DNA from 4 places in the Dryocola baronae genome. Region 1 is predicted to be linked to each of the others. Evidence: predicted binding sites of a transcription regulator. Region 1 holds the regulator's gene; each other region holds the start of a gene.
What was found. Region 1 encodes PurR, which represses purine synthesis genes. Its sites were predicted from a motif close to CANGCAAACGTTTGCNTG; they were not measured.
Positions count from the first base shown of each region.

Region 2: ACSPHG_RS00230 (nucleobase:cation symporter-2 family protein) is a predicted target of PurR. The motif match lies at 3,639-3,656, and genes of this name have one in related genera.
Region 3: ACSPHG_RS18495 (nucleoside-specific channel-forming protein Tsx) is a predicted target of PurR. The motif match lies at 3,728-3,745, and genes of this name have one in related genera.
Region 4: gltB (glutamate synthase large subunit) is a predicted target of PurR. The motif match lies at 3,386-3,403, and genes of this name have one in related genera.

Region 1 covers NZ_JBINNY010000001.1:2,273,416-2,279,090, forward strand. The annotation lists gene punC (purine nucleoside transporter PunC) at 1-249, opposite strand, end outside; gene punR (DNA-binding transcriptional activator PunR) at 364-1,302, shown strand; gene purR (HTH-type transcriptional repressor PurR) at 1,299-2,324, opposite strand; gene cydH (cytochrome bd-I oxidase subunit CydH) at 2,617-2,706, shown strand; gene sodB (superoxide dismutase [Fe]) at 2,904-3,485, opposite strand; gene ACSPHG_RS10735 (C40 family peptidase) at 3,609-4,442, opposite strand; gene ACSPHG_RS10740 (Grx4 family monothiol glutaredoxin) at 4,803-5,147, shown strand; gene pheP (phenylalanine transporter) at 5,285-5,675, shown strand, end outside.
Region 2 covers NZ_JBINNY010000001.1:47,035-52,709, forward strand. The annotation lists gene fabY (fatty acid biosynthesis protein FabY) at 1-375, shown strand, start outside; gene ACSPHG_RS00225 (AsmA family protein) at 388-2,070, opposite strand; gene ACSPHG_RS00230 (nucleobase:cation symporter-2 family protein) at 2,196-3,587, opposite strand; gene gltS (sodium/glutamate symporter) at 3,815-5,017, shown strand; gene recG (ATP-dependent DNA helicase RecG) at 5,459-5,675, opposite strand, start outside.
Region 3 covers NZ_JBINNY010000001.1:3,891,848-3,897,522, forward strand. The annotation lists gene thiL (thiamine-phosphate kinase) at 1-126, opposite strand, end outside; gene nusB (transcription antitermination factor NusB) at 241-660, opposite strand; gene ribH (6,7-dimethyl-8-ribityllumazine synthase) at 682-1,152, opposite strand; gene ribD (bifunctional diaminohydroxyphosphoribosylaminopyrimidine deaminase/5-amino-6-(5-phosphoribosylamino)uracil reductase RibD) at 1,238-2,347, opposite strand; gene nrdR (transcriptional regulator NrdR) at 2,353-2,802, opposite strand; gene ACSPHG_RS18490 (SadB/YajI family lipoprotein) at 2,955-3,491, shown strand; gene ACSPHG_RS18495 (nucleoside-specific channel-forming protein Tsx) at 3,895-4,779, shown strand; gene secF (protein translocase subunit SecF) at 4,972-5,675, opposite strand, start outside.
Region 4 covers NZ_JBINNY010000001.1:4,513,524-4,519,198, forward strand. The annotation lists gene arcB (aerobic respiration two-component sensor histidine kinase ArcB) at 1-1,759, opposite strand, end outside; gene mnmL (tRNA modification radical SAM protein MnmL/YtqA) at 1,821-2,753, opposite strand; gene gltB (glutamate synthase large subunit) at 3,435-5,675, shown strand, end outside.

The DNA.
Region 1 (5,675 bases):
TACGGCGAAAATACCTAAACCAATCAGCAGAACCGGTTTACGCCCGAAGCGATCGGACATCGGTCCCCACATCAGCTGCGCGAAGGCGAAGCCCGCCAGGAACAGGCTCAGGCTTGCGCTGACGGCGGAGGCTTCGGTGTTCAGATCCTGCTGGATAGCGGCAAAGGCTGGCAGATACATATCGGTGGCGAGGAACCCCAGCACGCTCAGCCCGGCCAACCAGATAAGAAATCCTTTTGATGGTTGCATAATTTTCTCTTGAGTTATTTGCAGGTTAATAGCGGCGAGAGTGTACGGAGTGCAAACCGGCTTGTGAAACGCTAATATTTGTAGATTGCGTTCAAAAAATTTGCAGGCAGAAATATGTGGTCAGAATATTCGCTGGAAGTCATAGACGCCGTGGCGCGTAACGGCAGTTTTAGCGGCGCGGCGCAGGAGCTGCACCGTGTCCCTTCTGCCATCAGCTATACGGTGCGGCAGCTCGAGGACTGGCTGGCCGTTCCGCTGTTTGAGCGCCGCCACAGGGACGTTGAGCTTACGCCCGCCGGGGCCTTCTTTTTAAAGGAAGGACGTTCTGTTATCAAAAAAATGATGACGACGCGGCAACAGTGCCAGCAGATCGCTAACGGATGGCGCGGGCACCTGGCTATCGCCGTCGATAATATCGTCAAGCCCGAGCGCACGCGCCAGCTGGTGCTGGATTTCTATCGCCACTTCCCTGATATCGAACTGCGCGTTTTTCAGGAGGTGTTCAACGGCGTGTGGGACGCGCTGGCCGACGGGCGGGTAGAGGTCGCGATTGGCGCAACACAGGCCATTCCGGTGGGTGGACGGTACGCGTTTCGCGATATGGGCGCGCTGAGCTGGCGCTGCGTGGTGGCAGCGGAACACCCGCTGGCGCAGCGTGAGGGCGCGCTGAGCGACGAGGAGCTGCGTTCGTGGCCTTCGCTGGTACTGGAGGATACCTCCCGCTCGTTGCCAAAACGCATCACCTGGCTGCTGGACAACCAGCATCGCGTCGTGGTGCCGGACTGGGAGTCAGGATCGGACTGCCTGAGCGCGGGGCTGTGTATCGGCATGGTGCCGTCGCATATCGCCAGACCCTGGCTTGTCAGCGGCGCGTGGCGAGAGCTGGCGCTGGAGAACCCGTTTCCGGACGCGGCCTGCTGCCTGACCTGGCGGCAAAATGACGCCTCTCCGGCACTGAGCTGGCTGCTAGATTATCTGGGGGATAGCGAGACGATGAATCAGGAGTGGTTAAGGGAGCCTGAAGCGGGACTTCAGGCTCGGACGGAGGATTAACGGCGGTAGTCGCGGAACGGCCCGTCCGCTACGGAACGGCGCTCAATCAGGCGAGGATGAACTTCAATCATCTGCGACTCTTCGCGTTTATTCACTATGCGGTCAAGCAGCATGTTGAAGGCCGTTTCGCCCAGCGTCTCTTTTGGCTGATGAATGGTGGTCAGCGCCGGGGAGAAATAGCGGGCGTTGCGCACGTTGTCATAGCCGATAATTGAGATATCCTGCGGCACGCGCAGGCCCATTTCGTCCGCTGCACAAATCGCGCCCATGGCCATAATATCGCCGCCGCAGAAGACGGCGGTAGGGCGATGGGACTGGCCGAGGATCTGCTGCATGGCGCGGTAGCCGGATTCCGGCTCGAAATCGCCCTGGACTATCCAATTTTCCGGAATGGCGATTTTCGCCTCTTCCAGCGCCTTCATAAAGCCAGCATGGCGGCCGCCGCCGGTATTACGTTCCATCTGCCCGGGAATGGCGCCGATTTCACGGTGGCCGCGTTCGATAAGATAACGCCCGGCCAAATAGCCGCCGTGGAAGGCGTTATCAACCACGGAGTCGGTGAAGTCCGCGCGCGCTTCGCCCCAGTCCATGACCACCATCGGAATATGGCGATACTCTTCAAGCATGGTCAGCAGGGTATCCGGGTATTCTGAGCACATCACCAGCAGGCCGTCGACGCGCTTTTGCGCCATCATCGACAGGTAGGCGCGCTGCTTTTCGAAGTTGTTGTGCGCGTTGCCAAGAATCAGGGTGTAGCCCTTTTCAAAGCAGCTGTTTTCCACCGCTTCAATGATTTCGGCGAAATAGGGTGCTTCGCTGGAGGTGGCAAGCAGGCCAATCGTTTTGGTGTGATTAACTTTCAGGCTGCGCGCAACGGCGCTCGGCGAATAGTGTAATTCTTTGATAGCCGCCCAGACCGCGTTGCGCGTTTCTTCCGCCACAAAACGGGTTTTGTTAATAACATGTGACACGGTTGTAGTGGAAACGTTTGCGCGTTTCGCCACGTCCTTGATTGTCGCCATTAGATGTCACTCCAGGCCATATCGTAAACTCCTGATAATTCGTCTGTTAAACGTTTGCGTTCGCTAACTCCTGGGCAACTTTTGGGCTGCGGCATGTCGGGAAGGCGACATAAAACGGGAGGAGGGCGTTGAATTGATTGTACGCAGTAAATTAGCGAGGGATTTTGGCTTATCTTTTCTCAAAGTGGAAGAGGGAAAACCAATATCATCATAAATCCAGGAGGATTTTTGCCGCTGATTGTGGGAAAATCACGCTACACACCGTTTGTAGGGTATTAAAAGGAGATTAACGATGAGCACCGATCTGAAATTTTCCGTCATCACCACGGTTATCGTTCTGAGCCTGATTGTTGCAGGTGCCTTAACCGCCGTTCTGCACTGATTTAAAGAGGCCGCGTTTGCGGCCTTAATTTTTTGTTTTTTGTCGGATGGCGCTGCGCTTATCCGACCTACGGAAGGCCGATGAACGGTGGGGCGAATAATCATTATGTCGGATGGCACTTCGTTTATTCGACCTACAGATTTGGCATTTAGTAGGGTGAATAAGCGCTAGCGCCATCCACCAAAAACCACCGACTCTTAAGCCGCCAGGTTTTTCGCTACAAATTCCCAGTTCACCAGCGCCCAGAAATGCTCAAGATAGTTAGGGCGGGCGTTGCGGTAATCGATGTAATAAGCATGTTCCCACACGTCTACCGTCAGCAGCGGCTTCGCGTCGGTTGTAAGCGGCGTGCCCGCGTTTGAGGTCGAAACGATAGCCAGGCTGTTGTCCGGGCGCTTCACAAGCCAGGTCCATCCCGCGCCGAAGTTCTTCACTGCTGCGTCGGTAAACTGCTGTTTAAATTCCGCAAAGCTGCCAAATGAAGCGTTGATGGCGTCCAGCACAACGCCCGTTGGTTCGCCGCCCGCGTTGGGTGCCAGGCAGTTCCAGTAAAACGTGTGGTTCCACACCTGCGCTGCGTTATTGAACACGCCGCCTTCAGAAGTGCGCACGATCTCTTCCAGTGATTTACCCTCAAACGCGCTGCCCTTCACCAGATTGTTCAGGTTAGTGACGTAGGTTTGATGATGTTTGCCGTAATGGTATTCCAGCGTTTCTGCGGAGATATGGGGAACCAGTGCATCTTTCGCATACGGTAATGCAGGTAATTCGAACGACATTGCAAACTCCTTATTATTTTGAACACAGCTAAATAACCACATTTAGTGTGGCTTTAGGGTAACAAATTGAAAGGATAAGCAAAAGGAGAAGAAACCCTGCCCGTTGAAGGGCAGGGGGAGGGATTAACGAATGGTTTTTGGCGTCATGACGCGTTTCGCGCCGACATAGTGGCGCTGCCAGTAGTCTTCGCTAAGCGAGGTAATCTGGATGTCGCGACCGCTGCGCGGGGACTGGATGAACTTGCCGTTGCCGACGTAAACGCCAACGTGATCGGCTGTGCCGCGCCCCTGGGTGCGGAAGAAGACCAGATCGCCGCTTTCCAGTTCGCCACGGTTAACCGATGCGGCATCGCGCAGGTGGTACATTTCATTGGCGGTGCGCGGAATGCGGAACTTAACCAGGTCTTTATACGCGTAATAAACCAGACCGCTGCAGTCGAACCCGGTGCGAGGCGAGGTGCCACCCCAGCGGTACGGTTTGCCTATCTGGCCCATCAGTTTGTTCATCGCCGTTTTCTGCGCTTTCTGCACGCGGACCTTGTGGGCCTGGGCAATCGTCAGATTTTTATCGCCTTTCACCGTCACGCATTTGGCTTTGTGGCCTTTGCGCGCTTTGGTGCACTGTTTGGTTGAAGCGATGGCTGAGGTTTTAGCAGGCTTAGCGGTTTTTAAAGAAGATTTTTTACTGGAGTTTTTTGCGAGGGTTTTGCTTTTAACGGCTGGCGTAGTTTTCGCTGTTTTCTTCTTTTCCGTAGCGGCTGCTTTCTTAGTGGATTTCTTGGTAGAGATGGAACTGGTTTTTTCTTTTCCTTTGCTCGCTTTTGCCGTGCTCTTCGCCGCGTGGGCTTTGTGAGCAGCAACAGGCCGCGCGTGCTCAGACGCGTGAGTCAAAGGTGTATAAGGCAAGGTAAATAGCAGAGCACAGAGCGTGATAGAGATTTTTGTTATCCGCGCCACTCGACAATCCCCTGATAAATGAAGGCACGATGAAGACCATCATGCCTGCGTATGATTTTTCGAAACCCGCCGATTCTAATGCATATACCGCATTAAAGTTAATAACCTTTTTGTATCGAGGCCGGGTTTCGTTACCGTGCGCAAAAAATTTAACCAATTATAGGCTTAGAAGGCGATTTATTGATCGAGTATTGGGCATTTTGCAGATTGGCGTACCTGGGAAAAGTGTTATTCTTAAAACATGTTTAGCATTCCCCATGCGGTCGGAAATAACCCTGCAAATTTTGGTGTTTTCTGGTGGGGGCGCAACTCGCTACAATGGCAGGCTACTGCCGTAAAAAGGTTTGAGGAAGCAAGACAATGAGCACAATCGAAAAAATCCAGCGCCAGATCACAGAGAACCCGATTCTTCTCTATATGAAAGGCTCCCCGAAGCTGCCTAGCTGCGGTTTCTCCGCCCAGGCGGTACAGGCGCTTTCCGCATGCGGCGAGCGTTTTGCCTACGTGGACATCCTGCAAAACCCTGATATTCGCGCAGAGCTGCCAAAATACGCAAACTGGCCGACCTTCCCGCAGCTGTGGGTTGACGGCGAGCTGGTTGGCGGCTGCGACATCATCATCGAGATGTACCAGCGCGGCGAACTGCAGACGCTGATCAAAGAAACCGCTGAGAAACACAAGTCAGAAACGCCTGACGCTGAGTAAGCCTCGCGTCTAAAAGCGTACAGATGAAAACCGGTTGCCGCAGGGCGCCGGTTTTTTTTGCCATTTTCATCTTCTTGCCACTCCTGCCTTCAAGTGTTAAAAGGTGCCCCCTTGATTGAAATACACAGGAGAAAGGCGTGACCAACACGTCAACGGCGGCAAAGCCGCAGGGCCAGGAAGCTGCGCCAGAAAATGAACAGACCCTCAAACGTGGCCTGCAAAACCGCCATATCCAGCTTATTGCCCTCGGTGGCGCAATCGGCACCGGACTGTTTCTGGGCATAGGTCCAGCGATTCAGATGGCCGGGCCTGCGGTCCTGCTGGGCTACGGCGTGGCCGGTATTATCGCCTTTCTGATTATGCGTCAGCTCGGCGAAATGGTTGTTGAAGAGCCGGTATCCGGTTCGTTTGCGCACTTCGCCTTTAAATACTGGGGCCCATTTGCCGGTTTCTTATCCGGCTGGAACTACTGGGTGATGTTTGTGCTGGTGGGCATGGCGGAATTAACCGCCGCCGGTATCTACATGC
Region 2 (5,675 bases), 2.2 Mb from region 1:
ACCATGCCGGAGGCGGGCAATCAAAATCCGCACCAGACGCTGTTTGCGGGAAGCCTGTTTTCGCTCGCCACCCTGACGGGCTGGGGGCTGATCTGGCTGATGCTGCGCGAACGCCACCTCGGCGGCACGATTATTCTCGCCGATGCCCACATTCGCTACAGCAGCCCAATTACCGGACGGCCTGGCGCAATTGCCGATTTAGGTTCGCTGAGCGGCGATCTCGATCGCCTGGCGCGGGGCCGTAAAGCCCGCGTGGCGCTGCAGGTCGAGCTTTACGGCGATGATACGATGGGCGCGGTGTTCGAAGGGGTGTATCTCGTTCTGCCAGCCAAACCCTTTGGGCCGTTGGAAGAGGGCGGTAACGAAGAAGAGTAACCGCCCTGCTTATCATGCGCCGGGCACTTCACCTTTTTGCATGGTTTGCTGGAGCTGTTTTCCGTCCGCGCCGGTGGCCTGTAGCGTCCCGTTCACCGTTGGCCTGAGCGGGCCTTGCGCCGAAAGGCTGCCGGTGGCAGACAGCTGTAAATTGCCGTCCCCTTCAAGTGGCAGCACCGGCCATCCCCACGGCTGTAGCGTGTTGACCGGAACCGAACGGCCACGCAGATTGATCGCCACGTTACGCTGCGGCGTCTGTGAAACCGCTCCGGTTGCCTCAAGCATGCCTTTGCCGGTAAAGGCGCTTAGCTCGGTGATTGAAATCTGATTCGCATTGGCCGTCAGCGCAATCGACGGGCGACGAACGTCCACGCGGTTAAACGTCGCGGCGGCGGCATTCAGCGTAAGATTACCGTCCCACATTCCCCACTGGCGGCTGCGCACCACTTCCAGATTGTTGCCCACGCCGTCCAGCGAAGTGAGCTGGAAGGGGAAGTTCGGGTCGATGTCGATAATCAGGTTACGGTTTGCCGACAGCTTCTTCACCGTCACCGAATTGAGCCATTCCGGAACCGGCTCCAGCCACAGTTTCTTCCAGTCTGCGGGCAGCGTGTATTCCAGCCCGGCGAACACCACCTCATCGAGCACCAGCTGGCTGTTGTTACGCTCCCATTGGCCGGAAGCGCGAACCATGCCTCTTTCCCAGCGCGAGGTGAACTGGCGCAGCACGGCGGCCTGGTTGGTAAAGTCGATGTTCACGATGGGATCGTTAAGCTGCAGCGAACCGTTGATGAAATCGCTGGCGTTGAGCGACAGCTTTCCGTCTACGCTCTGCCAGCCGCCGTTGGCGAGCGTCAGGTTGCGCAGGCTGAGATCTAAATCTGTTACCGCCCAGCCTTTGCCCTCAAGGCGCGCGTCGGTGACTTCCAGACTATCGATTTTCAGCGACGGGACCAGGCCTAATGGCGCCAGGAAATCGCTGATGGATTTATCGGTTTGCAGGCGGATATCGTTCAGGCGCAGGCTGCCAATCTCCCACGAGCCGTCCGCCCCGCGGCTTGCCGTGCCGGTGAGCGAACCGCGCGCCATATCCGCGCCGATAGTAGACAGCGTGACCTGGTTGTCATGAATCGCGCCCTGCAGCAGCACGTTGCTTGCCGGAACGCCGTTTAACGTCATCGACCCGGCGCTAAACTGAATGTCAGCCGTGCTGCCCAGCACTTTGCCCTGCTGCGGCTGCCACGGCGTTACGCCACCGCTTACCCGCTGCGCGCGCAGATCCCATTCGGTATTGGGGCTGTTCAGCGCCATATCGTTGAGCTGCAGCATATCGGCCTGGAAGGGGAGCGGAGCGGCGTCCGGGCTAAGGTTCAGCGTGCCGCTTTTGAGCAAAATGGTGTCCGCGTGCATCGGCTCCGAGAACTGACGCGAGCTAAGGCCGATATCCACGCTTTGCGCAACGAGGGTCGCGGGCTGTCCCTTGCGCCCAAAGGTAACGTTATTGAAGGTGACGTGCATGGGCGAAGCCCAGCGGTGATCCATCTCGTTAAACGAAAAGGCGTAGTCGGTGTTCTCATTCACCCATTTGCCGAGCTGGCCTGCCCCCCAGCGGGTTTGAAGCAGGAAATAAGCGGCAACCAGCACGACCAAAACGATCGCCACCAGTAGCGCAATAAGCTTTCCTAGAAATTTCATTGTCTTCCATCCCATGAAGTTTCGGTAAGGGAGTTATGCCCCATTTACCGTTATAGCTCAAGGATGAGTTTGTCAGGGAGGGTTTCACGCGCCGGGGGCAACAAATCGCCGGCGCGTGAGGCACATCAATCTTTCTCAGGCGGGAAAATCAGGTTCAGCACAATCGCGGTAATGCCACCGGCGGCAATGCCGGAGGAAAGCAGGGTTTTCAGCCACTCGGGCGCGAACTGCAGAATCAGCGGCTGCTGCGACACGCCCATACCCACCGCCAGAGACAGCGCGATAATCATAATCGCACGGCGGTTTAACGGCTCGCGTGAAACGATGCGCACGCCGGAGGCGGCGATAGTCCCGAACATCACAATCGTTGCGCCGCCGAGCACCGGCTCAGGAATATGCTGCACAAAGCCGCTTACCGCCGGGAACAGGCCCAGCACGATCAGCATCAGCGCCACCACAAAACCGACGTAGCGGCTGGCCACGCCGGTAAGCTGGATCACGCCGTTGTTTTGGCCGAAGCAGGAGTTCGGGAAGGTGTTGAAGACGGCGGAAACGCAGGAGTTTAGGCCGTTCGCCAGCACGCCGCCCTTCAGGCGCTTCATATACAGCGGGCCGGACACGGGCTGCTCTGAAACGTCAGAGGTGGCGGTAATATCGCCGATGGTTTCCAACGACGTCACCATAAACACCAGCATCAGCGGGATCAGCAGATTCCAGTCGATGCCCAGGCCGTAATAGAGCGGCGTCGGCACCATAATCAAATCGGTGTTCGTCGGCGCGACGGTCTGCGGCAGCATGTCCATCGCCCAGGCGAGGGCGTAACCCACGGCCATCGCGATAACCAGCGACGCGACGCGCAGATACGGGTTGCGCTGGCGGTTCAGCAGGATAATTACCAGCAGCACGGCACCGGCCAGCAGCAGGTTTTTCGGCGCGCCAAAGGTGTGATCGTTCATCGCCGCATAGCCGCCACCGATGGAGTTCAGGCCAACCTGAATCAGCGACAGGCCGATAATCATCACCACCACGCCGGAAACCAGCGGGGTAATAATGCGGCGCGCGAGGTGCAGCACGCGGGAAAGCGCCATTTCCGTGCAGCTAGCCAGCATCAGCGTACCGAAGAGCGCGGCCATCATCGTTGGCACGTCCGCGCCGCCGTTTTTCAGCGCCATCCCGCCCATGATCAGCGGCGAAACGAAGTTAAAGCTGGTTCCCTGAATCGACAGCAGCCCCGAGCCAACCGGGCCCCAGGCTTTAATTTGAATAATGGAGGCCACGCCCGATGCGAACAGCGACATGCTGATAATGTGCTGCGTATCTGATGCCGGTAGGCCCAAAGCCTGGCAAATCAGCAGTGCCGGAGTGATAACCGCGACAAACATAGCCAGAAGGTGCTGGCAGGCCGCGAAAAGCGTTTGCGGGAGGGGAGGTCTGTCTTCGAGGCGGTAGATCAGTTCACTATTTTGAGTCTTGGCAATCGATTGCGCTTTTTCTGACTCAACGGCATTTACGGACATCAGATAAATTCCCGTGGTGGAAAAGCGGAGATTTTAACGGACTGCATGGTAAAAGCAAACGTTTGCATGGGGGCATTCCTAATATTTAAAACTCATATAACGACGTTTTTATATAACGATTGGCCGTTTTTTGGTTAAAATCCAACTGCTGATTTTTCTACCCCCAGAAATATCAGCGAAGGAATGTAGAGCGCCGGCACCACTCATGCGCAAAAAGGAGCACTTCTATGATTCATCTCGACACCCTTTCAACCCTTGTCGCAGCAACCCTCGTGTTGTTACTGGGCAGGAAAATGGTCCACTCCGTACCGCTGCTTAAGAAATACACCATCCCCGAGCCGGTAGCAGGTGGATTATTAGTCGCCCTCGCCCTGTTGGTTCTGAAAAAGAGCATGGGCTGGGAAATTGATTTTGATATGAGCCTCAAAGACCCGCTGATGCTCGCCTTCTTCGCCACCATCGGACTCAACGCCAACATCGCCAGCCTGCGTAACGGCGGCAAAGTCGTGGGTATTTTCCTGTTTGTAGTGGTGGGCCTGCTCATCATGCAGAACGCCATCGGTATTGGCATGGCGACCTTGCTGGGCATGGACCCGCTGATGGGCCTGCTGGCGGGATCGATCACGCTTTCTGGCGGCCACGGAACGGGAGCGGCCTGGAGCAAGCTGTTCACCGAGCGCTATGGCTTCCAGAACGCGACGGAAGTCGCGATGGCGTGCGCAACCTTCGGCCTGGTGCTTGGCGGCCTGATCGGCGGCCCGGTTGCACGCTATCTGGTTAAGCACTCTTCCAACCCGGAAGGTACGCCGGACGATAGCGAAATTCCGAGCGCTTTCGAAAAGCCTGATGTCGGGCGCGTTATCACCTCTTTGGTGCTCATCGAAACTATCGCCATGATTGCCATCTGCCTGACCGTCGGCAAGCTTATGGCGCAGCTGATCCAGGGGACGGCCTTTGAGCTGCCGACCTTTGTCTGCGTGCTGTTTGTCGGGGTGATCCTCAGCAACACCATGGCTATGCTGGGCTTTTATCGCGTTTTCGAGCGTGCCGTGTCGGTGCTGGGCAACGTCTGCCTTTCATTGTTCCTCGCCATGGCGCTGATGAGCCTCAAGCTGTGGGAGCTGGCGTCGCTCGCGCTGCCGATGCTGGCGATTCTGACCGTGCAAACCATCTTTATGGCACTGTATGCGATCTTCGTGACCTACCGCCTGATGGGCAAAAACTACGACGCAGCGGTGCTGGCCGCCGGGCACTGTGGCTTCGGGCTTGGCGCAACGCCGACGGCTATTGCGAACATGCAGGCGATTACCGAACGTTTCGGCCCGTCGCACATGGCGTTTCTGGTGGTGCCGATGGTGGGCGCGTTCTTTATCGATATCGTGAACGCGATTGTGATTAAGCTTTACCTGATGCTGCCGCTGTTTGCGTAAGGCTTTTGCCGGATGACGGCTTGCGCCTTATCCGACCTACTGAATGCGGCGTGGTGCGGTTTGTAGGATGGCGGCTTGCCCTTATCCGACCTACTAAAATGCGGGATTGTGCGGTTTGTCGGGTGGCGGCTTGCGCCTTATCCGACCTACTAAAATGCGGGATTGAGCGGTTTGTCGGGTGGCGGCTTGCCCTTATCCGACCTACTAAAATGCGGGATTGTGCGGTTTGTCGGGTGGCGGCTTGCGCCTTATCCGACCTACTGAATGCGGCGTTGTGCGGTTTGTAGGATGGCGGCTTGCGCCTTATCCGACCTACTGAACGCGGTGTTGTGCGGTTTGTAGGGTGACGGCTTGCGCCTTATCCGACCTACTAAATGCGAAATTGTGCGGTTTGTAGGGTGGATAAGCGTTTAGCGCCATCCACCGAGTCCGCCAAAAAAATTACGCGTTCGAATAGCGTTCCGTTTCGGGCATCCAGCGCTCAATCAGCGCGGTTGCCTGTTCCGGGTAGCGTTCATGGATATGACGGGCAAGCCTTTGAACTTCTGGGATCATCGCCTGATCGCGCAGTAAATCCGCCACTTTGAACTCGGCGCTCCCCGTCTGGCGAGTGCCGAGCAGCTCGCCCGGCCCGCGAATCTCCAAATCTTTTTGCGCG
Region 3 (5,675 bases), 1.6 Mb from region 1:
CAGCAGCTGTTTATCAGCTACCGTCAGCAGCGCGCAGTCGTCGCCAATACCGGTTTCAACATCTCGACGGGCGCTTCGTACGCGATCGAAATAACGGGCAATTAAGGAAAACTCACCGCATGCCATGCGTTATGCCTCTGAATATACCTATCATCCTTCAAGTTGAAGGGGTGTTGGCTGCAACTCGAATGCTAAAGGGTAAAAAATAAAGAACAGGCCGGGATTAACCGGCCAGAGAGATTACTTTCTGTGGGGACGGATCTGCGGAGCGGCTTTATCGAGTACACCGTTGACGAACTTGTGGCTATCTTCGGCACCGAAGGTTTTCGCCAGATCGATGGCTTCGTTAATCGCCACTTTGTACGGCACATCATCACGTTTTGACAGTTCAAACAGTGCGATACGCAGAACCGCTTTTTCTACCTGGCCCAGCTCTTCAAGCTGACGTGACAGGTAAGGCTTCATCAGCCCATCCAGATACGCGCTGTTAGTAGCCACCCCGCTCAGCAGTTCGCGGAAATAGTTAACGTCAACGTCTTTGACGTCTTGTTCCGCCAGGAACTGGTATTCGACATCGGCGATGTCGTTGCGAGATAACTGCCAGGAGTAAAGCGCCTGAACGGCACACTCACGGGCACGGCGACGAGCAGCAGGTTTCACAGATTTCCCCTTACAAAAAAATCAGGCCTTAATGGCCTTCAATACATTAATCATTTCAAGCGCGGTCAGTGCAGCTTCTGCACCTTTGTTACCAGCTTTTGTGCCAGCGCGTTCGATTGCTTGTTCAATACTTTCGGTGGTCAGCACGCCGAAGGCCACTGGAATCCCAGTTTCCTGCGCGACGTGAGCCAGGCCGTTGCTGGCACCGCCGGCAACGTATTCGAAGTGAGCAGTGCCACCGCGAATAACCGTACCCAGCGCAATAACCGCGTCGTAACGCTTGGTTTTTGCCAGCGCGTCGGCGGCAAGCGGCAGCTCATAAGCACCCGGAACCCAGACGACGGTAATGTTTTCATCTTTAACCTGGCCGATACGCTTCAGGGCGTCGATAGCACCTTCCAGCAGGCTGTCATTGATGAAGTTGTTAAAACGCGCGATGGTGATGGCGACGCGAGCGTCTGGAGTAGCAACGGCTGCTTCAATAATGTTCATAATCTTCCTTTACGGGTTCTGTTTAGCCCCGCAGGGGGGCGGATTTTATCATAATCTTTCGGCGACTGCTTACGTTTTACAGGGTCTAATAAAGCGGCGTCAAATGCAGGCACAGATCCGGCCCAACCTGCCGTACGGTGCTGAATGTAAACTCGGGCGCGTCGGCTAATTTATCAAGCCCCGGCAGGTTGCACAGGCCGCGCGCATCGTTGCCTAACAGCTTAGGGGCGACGTAGACGATAAGCTCATCGACCAGCCCCGCCTGGAGCAGCGCGCCGCCAAGCGTTGCGCCCGCTTCCACCCACACGGAGTTAACCTGGCGTTTGCCGAGCAGCATCATCATCACCACTAAATCCAGGTGACCGTTGTGCTCAGGCACGATGAACTGCTCCACGCCTTGCGGCCAGGTGTGTTCATCTGCGCGGCGGCGGGCAAGCCAGGTTTCCCCCGGCTGCGAGACAAGCTTATGCTGCGGCGTGACGCGGTTTTGGCTATCGATAATAATGCGCGTTGGCTGGCGTAGGTTCTCTTCGGCGTAGATTTCCCGCGTGGTGCTATCTAATTCATTCCAGCGAACCGTCAGCGAAGGATCGTCCGCCAGCACGGTTGCGCTGCTGCTGAGGATGGCGGCGCTTTGCGCCCGCAGACGCTGCACGTCGCGGCGGGATTCGGGAGAGGTAATCCACTGGCTTTCGCCGTTTGACAGTGCGGTGCGGCCATCAAGCGAGGCACCCAGCTTAAGCTGGATGTACGGGAAGCCGGTGCGCATGCGCTTGAGGAAGCCGCGATTCAGGGCTTCCGCCTCGTCCATCATCAGCCCGTGGCTTACGTCGATGCCCGCCTGCTGCAGGCGGTACAACCCACGCCCGGCAACCTGCGGATTCGGGTCCTGCATCGCCGCAACAACGCGCGTTACGCCTGCGGCGATTAAGGCATCGCAGCACGGCGGCGTGCGCCCGTGATGGCTGCAAGGCTCGAGCGTAACGTAGGCGGTTGCGCCACGCGCCTTTTCACCCGCCATACGCAGCGCGTGAACTTCCGCATGCGGTTCGCCCGCCCGGAAGTGATACCCCTCGCCCACGATCTCGCCATCTTTAGCAATCACGCACCCGACATTAGGATTTGGCATGGTGGTAAAGCGGCCGCGTTTGGCAAGCTGCATCGCGCGGGCCATGAATTTTTCGTCAAGCGACATCAGGGTCAGTCCTGTAAGCGGGCGATTTCTTCGCCAAATTCGCGGATATCTTCAAAGCTGCGGTAAACGGAGGCAAAGCGGATATAGGCCACTTTATCGAGCTTTTTAAGCTGTTCCATCACCAGATTGCCGATCATTTTGCTCGGCACTTCGCGCTCGCCGGTGCCGCGCAGCTGCGATTTGATGTGGTTGACCGCCATTTCTACGTCGTCAGAGCTTACCGGCCGTTTCTCCAGCGCTTTCAGAATACCGCTGCGCAGCTTGTCTTCATTGAAGGGTTCGCGAACGTCGTTGCTCTTCACCACGCGCGGCATCACAAGTTCGGCCACTTCAAAGGTCGTGAAGCGTTCGTGGCAAACCAGGCACTGCCGGCGGCGACGCACGGAAGATCCTTCGCCAACAAGACGGGAGTCGATCACTTTGGTGTCTACTGCGAAACAGAATGGGCAATGCATGGCGCGTCCTGTGGGATTATACAATTGGGCAACAGTTTACCGCGAAGTTACGGGAGTACAAAGGTAACGACTGGCGTAAGCGGTGAAATATGACTTTTTCTCCGCAAAGAGCTACGCTTAACAAAGGATTATCGTGTAAGGAATTACAAGCCATGACAAAGACTTACCTAAGATTTTTCCTGGTAGGCAGCCTGATGAGCCTCACCGCATGCGCCCAGCAAACCGAAGTGCGCCAGATGCGACACGAGGTGGGTTCTCTGAACCAGGAAATGATGAAGCTTAGCGACCAGACGGTGAAGCTCACCCAGCAGAACGCGCTGAACGCCAAATCCACTACCGGCGTTTATCTGCTGCCGGGCTCCAATACGCCAGCGCGCCTGAACAGCCAGATCGGCAATTTGCAGATGTCATTGAGCAACGTCGCAGCGGAGGCTAACGGCACGCGGGCCACGCTGACGATTAAAGGCGAGTCCAACGAGCCGCTCCCGGCGTTTACGGGGAAAGTGGAATGGGGCCAGATCCAGGGCACCACGGACAGCTTCCAGGAAGTCAACGTGCAAACACAGCAGATCGACGCTCCGGCCAGCATTCTGGCGCCGAGCGATGTCACCCTTCCTTTGCGCCTGTCGGGAATTACGCCAGACCAGCTCGGTTTTATACGGATTCACGATATTCAGCCTGTGCAGTAATAAACCGCATTAGCGCCGTCTGCCACAAAATGCCGGACGGCGCTGGCACTTATCCGACCCGCCCCAGCCAAAGCATGCTGTTACATATTCCCGCACCTTTCGCTAAGCAATTTATCATTTCCTTCTCTTATCGCACTTCGTGACACCCATCACATTTACTTGTAACGCCCGGACATCGATTTGCTTAATTTGATGAACCCGGTACAATCGCGCCGTTTTTAATGTGCGCAATCGTGAACGCAATCGATTACGTGTGTGATGATAATGTGAAATGAAACATATTTTTGTGAGCAGGGATTTCTATAATAGGCGCGCCAATTAAAAACCAGGTGAATGGTTGATGGCTTCGGGTGGCGACTCACCTCCTCCCCTCACGGGAATCATGTAAACAGTGGCAAATAATATGAAAAAAATTATTCTGGCGGCCGGCACCGTTCTGGCACTTTCAAGCTCTTTCTCCGCAAGCGCGGAAGACACTAAAAGCAGCGAATACCTTTCCGACTGGTGGCACCAGAGCGTAAACGTGGTGGGCAGCTACCACACCCGCTTCGGGCCGCAGATCCGCAACGACACCTATCTGGAATATGAAGCTTTCGCCAAAAAAGACTGGTTCGATTTTTACGGCTATATGGATGCGCCGGTTTTCTTCGGCGGTAACACCGACGCGAAGGGTATCTGGAACCACGGTTCGCCACTGTTTATGGAAATTGAGCCTCGCTTCTCTATTGATAAGCTGACCGGTGCCGACCTGAGCTTCGGCCCGTTCAAAGAATGGTACGTGGCTAACAACTATATCTACGACATGGGCCGCAACAAGTCCGGTCGTCAGAGCACCTGGTACATGGGTCTGGGTACCGACATCGACACCGGTCTGCCAATGAGCCTGTCGATGAACGTGTATGCCAAATACCAGTGGCAGAACTACGGTGCCGCAAACGAAAACGAATGGGACGGTTACCGCTTCAAGGTGAAATACTTCGTGCCGATTACCTCCCTGTGGGGCGGTAACCTGAGCTATATCGGCTTCACCAACTTCGACTGGGGTTCCGATCTTGGCAACGACGACTTCCGCGACCTGAACGGCCGTAAAGCACGTACCAATGATTCTATCGCCTCTAGCCACATCCTTGCGCTGAACTACGATCACTGGCACTACTCGGTGGTTGCCCGTTACTGGCACAACGGCGGTCAGTGGAACGACGACGCTAGCCTGAACTTCGGCAACGGCGACTTCAGCGTTCGCTCTACAGGCTGGGGTGGTTACCTGGTTGTGGGCTATAACTTCTAAGACCTGCTATGTCGGGTGACGCTGCGCTTACCCGACCTACGAGCCCTGAATTTGTAGGGTAGATAAGCGAATACGCCACCCGACATAACAGCTAAAGCCAGCTTAACCGCTGGCTTTTTTACATCTGTCGCATGCTTCAGGCGAAAAAAAACCGCAGCACGTTGGCTGCGGTTTTATCTGACATCAAATCAATCAAGGCAGAATGGACGGCTGGTCCGCGCCTTCTTTCTCTACTTTCTGCTGCAGCATGTGCTCGCGCTTCATGCCAAGCTTCAGCGCCAACGCGGACGCAACGTAGATAGAAGAAGCTGTACCGATCGACACACCGATTAGCATCGTCAGGGAGAAGCCTTTCAGCATCGCACCACCGAAGAGATACAGCATCAGGATAACCACTAATGTGGTACCGGATGTGATCAATGTACGGTGCAGCGTCTGGGTCAGGGAAACGTTAAAGATTTCGTAAGGCGTACCGCGACGGATCTTGCGGAAGTTCTCACGAATACGGTCCGATACCACGATGCTGTCGTTAAGCGAGTAGCCGATAACCGACATCAGTGACGCGACGATGGTTAAATCGATTTCGATATGGAACAGCGACAGCACGCCCATGGTGATCACCACGTCGTGCGCCAGCGCGATAACCACACCGGCCGCCAGGCGCCATTCGAAGCGGAACCCAACGTAAACCAGGATGGAAATCAGCGCGGCCAGCAGAGCCAGCGCGCCGTTCTGCGCCAGATCGGCACCCACGCTAGGCCCCACGAATTCAATACGCTTAACGGCGGCGTTTTGGCTGGTCGCTTCGTTAATCACGCTCAGCACCTTGCTGCCCAGCACCTGCCCGCCGGTTTCACCCTGAGCAGGAGGCATGCGCACCATGATGTCACGGCTGC
Region 4 (5,675 bases), 2.2 Mb from region 1:
CCAGCCCGGTCATGTCCGGCAGCTGGATATCCAGCAGCACCAGGTCGTACTCGCCCGGCGTGAATTTTTCCAGCGCCTCTTTGCCCGTCATGGCAACGTCTACACTATTGCCCAGCTTCTCAAGCACCGAGCGGGCGACGATCACGTTCAGCTCGATATCTTCCACCAGCAGCACGTGCAGCGCAGGCAGCGGCATATCGTCATCGTCCAGCGTATCTTCCACCTCATCGGCCACGCGCGGCGCTTTTATAGTGAGGGTGAAAAGCGAGCCTTCGCCCGGGCTGCTGCTGACGGTGATATCCCCGCCCATGCTTTTCGCCAGGCGACGGGAAACCGCAAGCCCGATGCCGGTACCGGTAGCCGGTTTACCGCCGTTGATATCCTTCACCTGATAATACATGGCGAAGATTTTGTCCTGCTCGTTCTGCGGAATGCCAATACCGGAATCCTGCACTTCGAAGCGCAGCGTCTCTTCGTCCTCACAGCGCACGCGCACCGAAACCTGCCCGCCCTTCGGCGTAAACTTCACGGCGTTGCTGATCAGATTCCAGAGGATCTGGCGCAGGCGCGTGCCGTCCGTCACCACCTTGTGCGGCAGCGGCAGCGTCGGATCCATAATAAACGTCAGCCCCTTCTGCTGCGCCTGCAGCCCGGAGAGGTTTTCAAGGTCGGCCAGGAAGCCGGTGAAATCAACCTGCTGGTTATCCAGCTGAACCTTGTGCCGTTCAAGCTTATCCATGTCGATAATATCGTTGAAGATATTGCCGAGGGTGATGGCGGAAACGTGGATGGTTTTCAGGTAGTTGGTCTGCTCGGCGTTCAGCTCGGTATCCAGCAGGATACGGCTCAGGCCGACGATGCCGTTAAGCGGCGTACGCAGCTCGTGGCTGATGGTAGAGATAAAGGTGGTCTTGTCCCGGCTGGCGCGCTCCAGCGCATCCTGATAGCGCTTACGCTCCGTGATATCGCGCCCAAAGCCCATCAGGCCGTGGCGCTTGCCCACGCGGTCATAATAGGGAACCTTACGAATTTCGAAGCACGCTTTGCGCCCGTCAGGATAGTCCAGCCACTGTTCGTAGGTCAGAGAAACGTTGTGGCGGAAGACCTTTTCATCGGTTTCGATAACCTTTTGCGCCGCCTCCGGCGAGTAGACATCCTGCGGCTTCAGGTTAACCAGCTGCTTCTCGCTTTTGCCGGTCAGCAGCTCCATCGCGCGGTTGCAGCCGGAGAATTCTTTATCTTCATTGCGATAGAAAACGAGGTCCGGCGAGGCGTCGAGGAACGAACGCAGGAATGAAGACTGCTGCTCGAGGCGAATCTGCGTTTCCTCACGCTCCTGCATCTCTACCTTGAGCTGCTCCAGCATGGTCTGGCGTTCGTCTTCCGCCTTAACACGGTCGGCGATTTCCTGATTCAGCTGGGCGATATTGTCCTTGAGCTGCACGTTCAGCTTGAGATCGCGCTCGCGCATCTCTTCGAGCTTATCGACAAGCTTCGACAGCCGCTGGCGCGACTCCTCAAGCTGCTCAACCACGACCGAAAGGAAATAGACCGCCCAGGGCGTAATCAGCAGGCCAAAGAAGATGGAACGCACCACATCGATGCTCTCGACTTCGCCGCGCAGCAGCATGGTGACCGCCATCTGCACGAAGATGGCGAGCACCACCAGCGCCGAGGCCAGCAGGAGCGAGAAGCGCACGAGCCCGAGCTTCACCATTAAATCAACGTAATACTGCGCCAGTAACCGGATTTGCTTCATGGAACGTTTCCTTCGCCAACAATCCGCTAAATATACCGCAAAAAGGCGTAACGCTCAGGAATTACGAGATAAGAGTGGGATCCCACGGGGTGCCAAGCGCCGATCCCTGCGGGCCGTGCTCGAGCAAATACCTGTCGATTTCGACCATGCCGGTCCAGCGGTTTTCGCACCACAGCGGGGCCAGCAGCGTAGGGCGGCGGGCGCTGGCGGAGATGCGATGGTAGACGACATCAAGCGGCGTGTGGCGAATCATCTCCCCCGCCGTCACCGTATATTCTTCCAGCTCAATGCCCTGTAGCCGCCCGGCCTGCCAGCTTTTTGCCATGGTGCTGCCCGCAACGATATGCAGCGGATGAAGCTTGATGCCGTCCACGCCGGTCTCAACAACTTTCTCCAGCGTTTCCATGCAGTGCGTCTGCCCTTCTCCCGGCAGGCCGACGATAAGGTGGCTGCACACCCGCAGGCCACGCTCGCGGGCGCGGCGGGTGGTTTCCTGATAGCAGGCAAAGTCGTGGCCGCGGTTGATGCGGTGCAGGGTTTTGTCGTGCGCGGTTTGCAGGCCCAGCTCCAGCCAGACCTCGTAGCCCCGCTCGTGATATTCGCTGAGCAAATCCAGCACGCTGTCCGGCACGCAGTCGGGCCGCGTGCCCACGCACAGGCCGACGATATTCGCCTGGCCGATAGCCTGCTGGTACATGGAGCGCAGCACCTGAACCTCTGCCCAGGTGCTGGTGTAGGCCTGGAAGTAAGCAAGATAGTGCTGGGCGCGGTTAACCTGCTTCGCCTGGTGCGCGAGCTGTTCGGCAATCGAGTTATGCTGCTGCGCTTCGTCAGCAAAGGAGGCGACGTTGCAAAACGTACAGCCGCCGCGGCCGATGGTGCCGTCGCGGTTGGGGCAGCTAAAACCGCCGTGCAGCGTGAGTTTATGGACTTTATGCCCGTGGCGGCGAGTAAGATCCCCACCAAACATATTGACTAATTTCTGTAACTGCATAATCTGATGGGCCGGCCCGAAAAAGGGGCTTAGCCTGCCATTTTCTGCGTTAATCGGCGATGACCTGGATCAATCGCTCTGGCGCAGCTTTATCTATTGCATAATCAAGCAAAATAAGTGCAACACTATTCACCCAGCAATGCCATTACATTTGCTTATATACACGTCGATTATTGAAAGAATATGACGGCTGGTGAAAAACAGTGTCATGCTGCACGCCAACGACGGATAGCAGCACAACGTGCTGGCAATATCAGCATAGTCAGCATGGTCTGGACTTTTGCTGGCTTGCAGACAGTGAGAGAGATCACATAACCCGCCTCGTTCCCCGGCCATGCAATCAGCCCCAAAAAGACAAAATAACCTTTATCATCAGCCAGTTAATCACCTCTTAGCACAATTACGTATAAATAAGAATGCCATTTGACCTGTCCCAGCTTTCCCGATAACTTGGAAATCCGCTGGAAGCTTTCTGGATGGGTTCTGTGCCCATCATATTTATGCAGTAATTTAGATTCCCTCTAAAGCAAGTCCTCAACACTTGTGACACCGGATGCGTTGGACATGAAGAGGGCGACACGCGAGGTAAGCGTAGATGCGCAAACCCCGTCGCCATGCCCTTGCTGCGCCCACGCGCAAACGGTATCGGGAATCACGTAGAGCCTGGGGAGGTTCACTGATATGTTGTACGATAAATCCCTTGAGAAGGATAACTGTGGTTTCGGCCTGATCGCCCACATAGAAGGCGAACCTAGCCACAAGGTAGTGCGTACCGCTATTCACGCACTGGCCCGAATGCAGCACCGTGGTGCAATACTCGCCGATGGCAAAACCGGCGACGGTTGCGGCCTGCTATTACAAAAGCCCGACCGTTTCTTCCGCATCGTTGCCGAAGAGCGCGGCTGGCGTTTGGCTAAAAACTATGCCGTAGGCATGATTTTCTTAAGCAAGGACCCCGTTCTTGCCGAAGCAAGCCGCCGTATTGTTGAAGAAGAGCTACAGAACGAAACCCTGTCGATCGTTGGCTGGCGCGAAGTGCCGACCAACGAAGACGTGCTCGGTGAAATCGCCCTCTCCTCCAAGCCTCGCATCGAACAAATTTTTGTTAATGCACCTGCCGGCTGGCGCCCGCGCGATATGGAACGTCGCCTGTTTATCGCCCGTCGCCGCATTGAAAAACGCATCCAGGATGATAAAGACTTCTACGTTTGTAGCCTGTCAAACCTGGTTAACATCTATAAAGGTCTGTGTATGCCGGCGGATTTGCCGCGCTTTTACCTGGACCTGGCGGACCTGCGTCTGGAATCGGCCATTTGCCTGTTCCACCAGCGCTTCTCCACCAACACCGTGCCGCGCTGGCCGCTGGCACAGCCGTTCCGCTACCTGGCCCATAACGGTGAGATCAACACCATCACCGGTAACCGCCAGTGGGCGCGCGCGCGTACCTACAAATTCCAGACCCCGCTGATCCCCGATCTGCACGATGCTGCGCCATTCGTTAACGAAACCGGCTCGGACTCCAGCTCGATGGATAACATGCTTGAACTGCTGTTAGCGGGCGGCATGGACATCGTGCGCGCCATGCGCCTGCTTGTTCCGCCAGCCTGGCAGAACAACCCGAACATGGACCCGGAGCTGCGCGCGTTCTTCGACTTTAACTCCATGCACATGGAGCCGTGGGACGGCCCGGCCGGTATCGTTATGTCCGACGGGCGTTTCGCCGCCTGTAACCTTGACCGTAACGGCCTGCGCCCTGCCCGCTACGTCATCACCAAAGACAAGCTCATTACCTGCGCCTCAGAAGTCGGCATCTGGGACTACCAGCCGGACGAAGTGGTGGAAAAAGGCCGCGTAGGCCCGGGCGAGCTTATGGTTATCGACACCCGCGTGGGCCGCATCCTTCACTCCGCGGAAACCGATGACGACTTAAAGAGCCGCCACCCTTATAAAGAGTGGATGGAAAACAACGTCCGTCGCCTGGTGCCGTTTGAAGACCTGCCGGACGAAGAAGTGGGCACGCGCGAACTGGATGACGATACGCTCGCCAGCTTCCAGAAGCAGTTTAACTACAGCAGCGAAGAGCTGGATTCCATCCTGCGCGTGCTGGGCGAAAACGGCCAGGAAGCGGTTGGCTCGATGGGCGACGATACGCCGTTTGCCGTGCTTTCCAGCCAGCCTCGTATTATCTACGACTACTTCCGCCAGCAGTTTGCGCAGGTGACCAACCCGCCTATCGATCCGCTGCGTGAAGCCCACGTAATGTCGCTTGCCACCAGCATCGGCCGCGAAATGAACGTCTTCTGCGAAGCGGAAGGCCAGGCGCACCGCCTGAGCTTCAAATCGCCGATCCTGCTGTGGTCTGATTTCCAGCAGCTTACGCAGCTCGAAGAGCAGCATTACCGCGCCGACACGCTGGACATCACCTACGACGTCACCACCCAATCGCTGCACGAAACCGTCAGCGCCCTGTGCGACGAGGCCGAGCGCATGGTGCGCAGCGGCACCGTTCTGCTGGTGCTGTCTGACCGCAACATTGCCAAAAACCGCCTGCCGGTTCCGGCCCCGATGGCGGTCGGTGCGATCCAGACTCGCCTCGTTGAGAAGAGCCTACGCTGCGACGCCAACATCATCGTTGAAACCGCCTCCGCCCGCGACCCGCACCACTTCGCCGTGCTGCTGGGCTTTGGCGCAACGGCAATTTACCCGTACCTCGCCTACGAATCGCTGGCAAGGCTGGTCGATACCGGCGCTATCGACAAAAACTACCGCAGCGTGATGCAGAACTACCGCAACGGCATCAACAAAGGGCTGTACAAGATCATGTCCAAAATGGGCATCTCGACTATCGCCTCCTACCGCTGCTCAAAGCTGTTCGAAGCAGTCGGCCTGCATAAAGAAGTCTCCGAACTGTGCTTCCAGGGC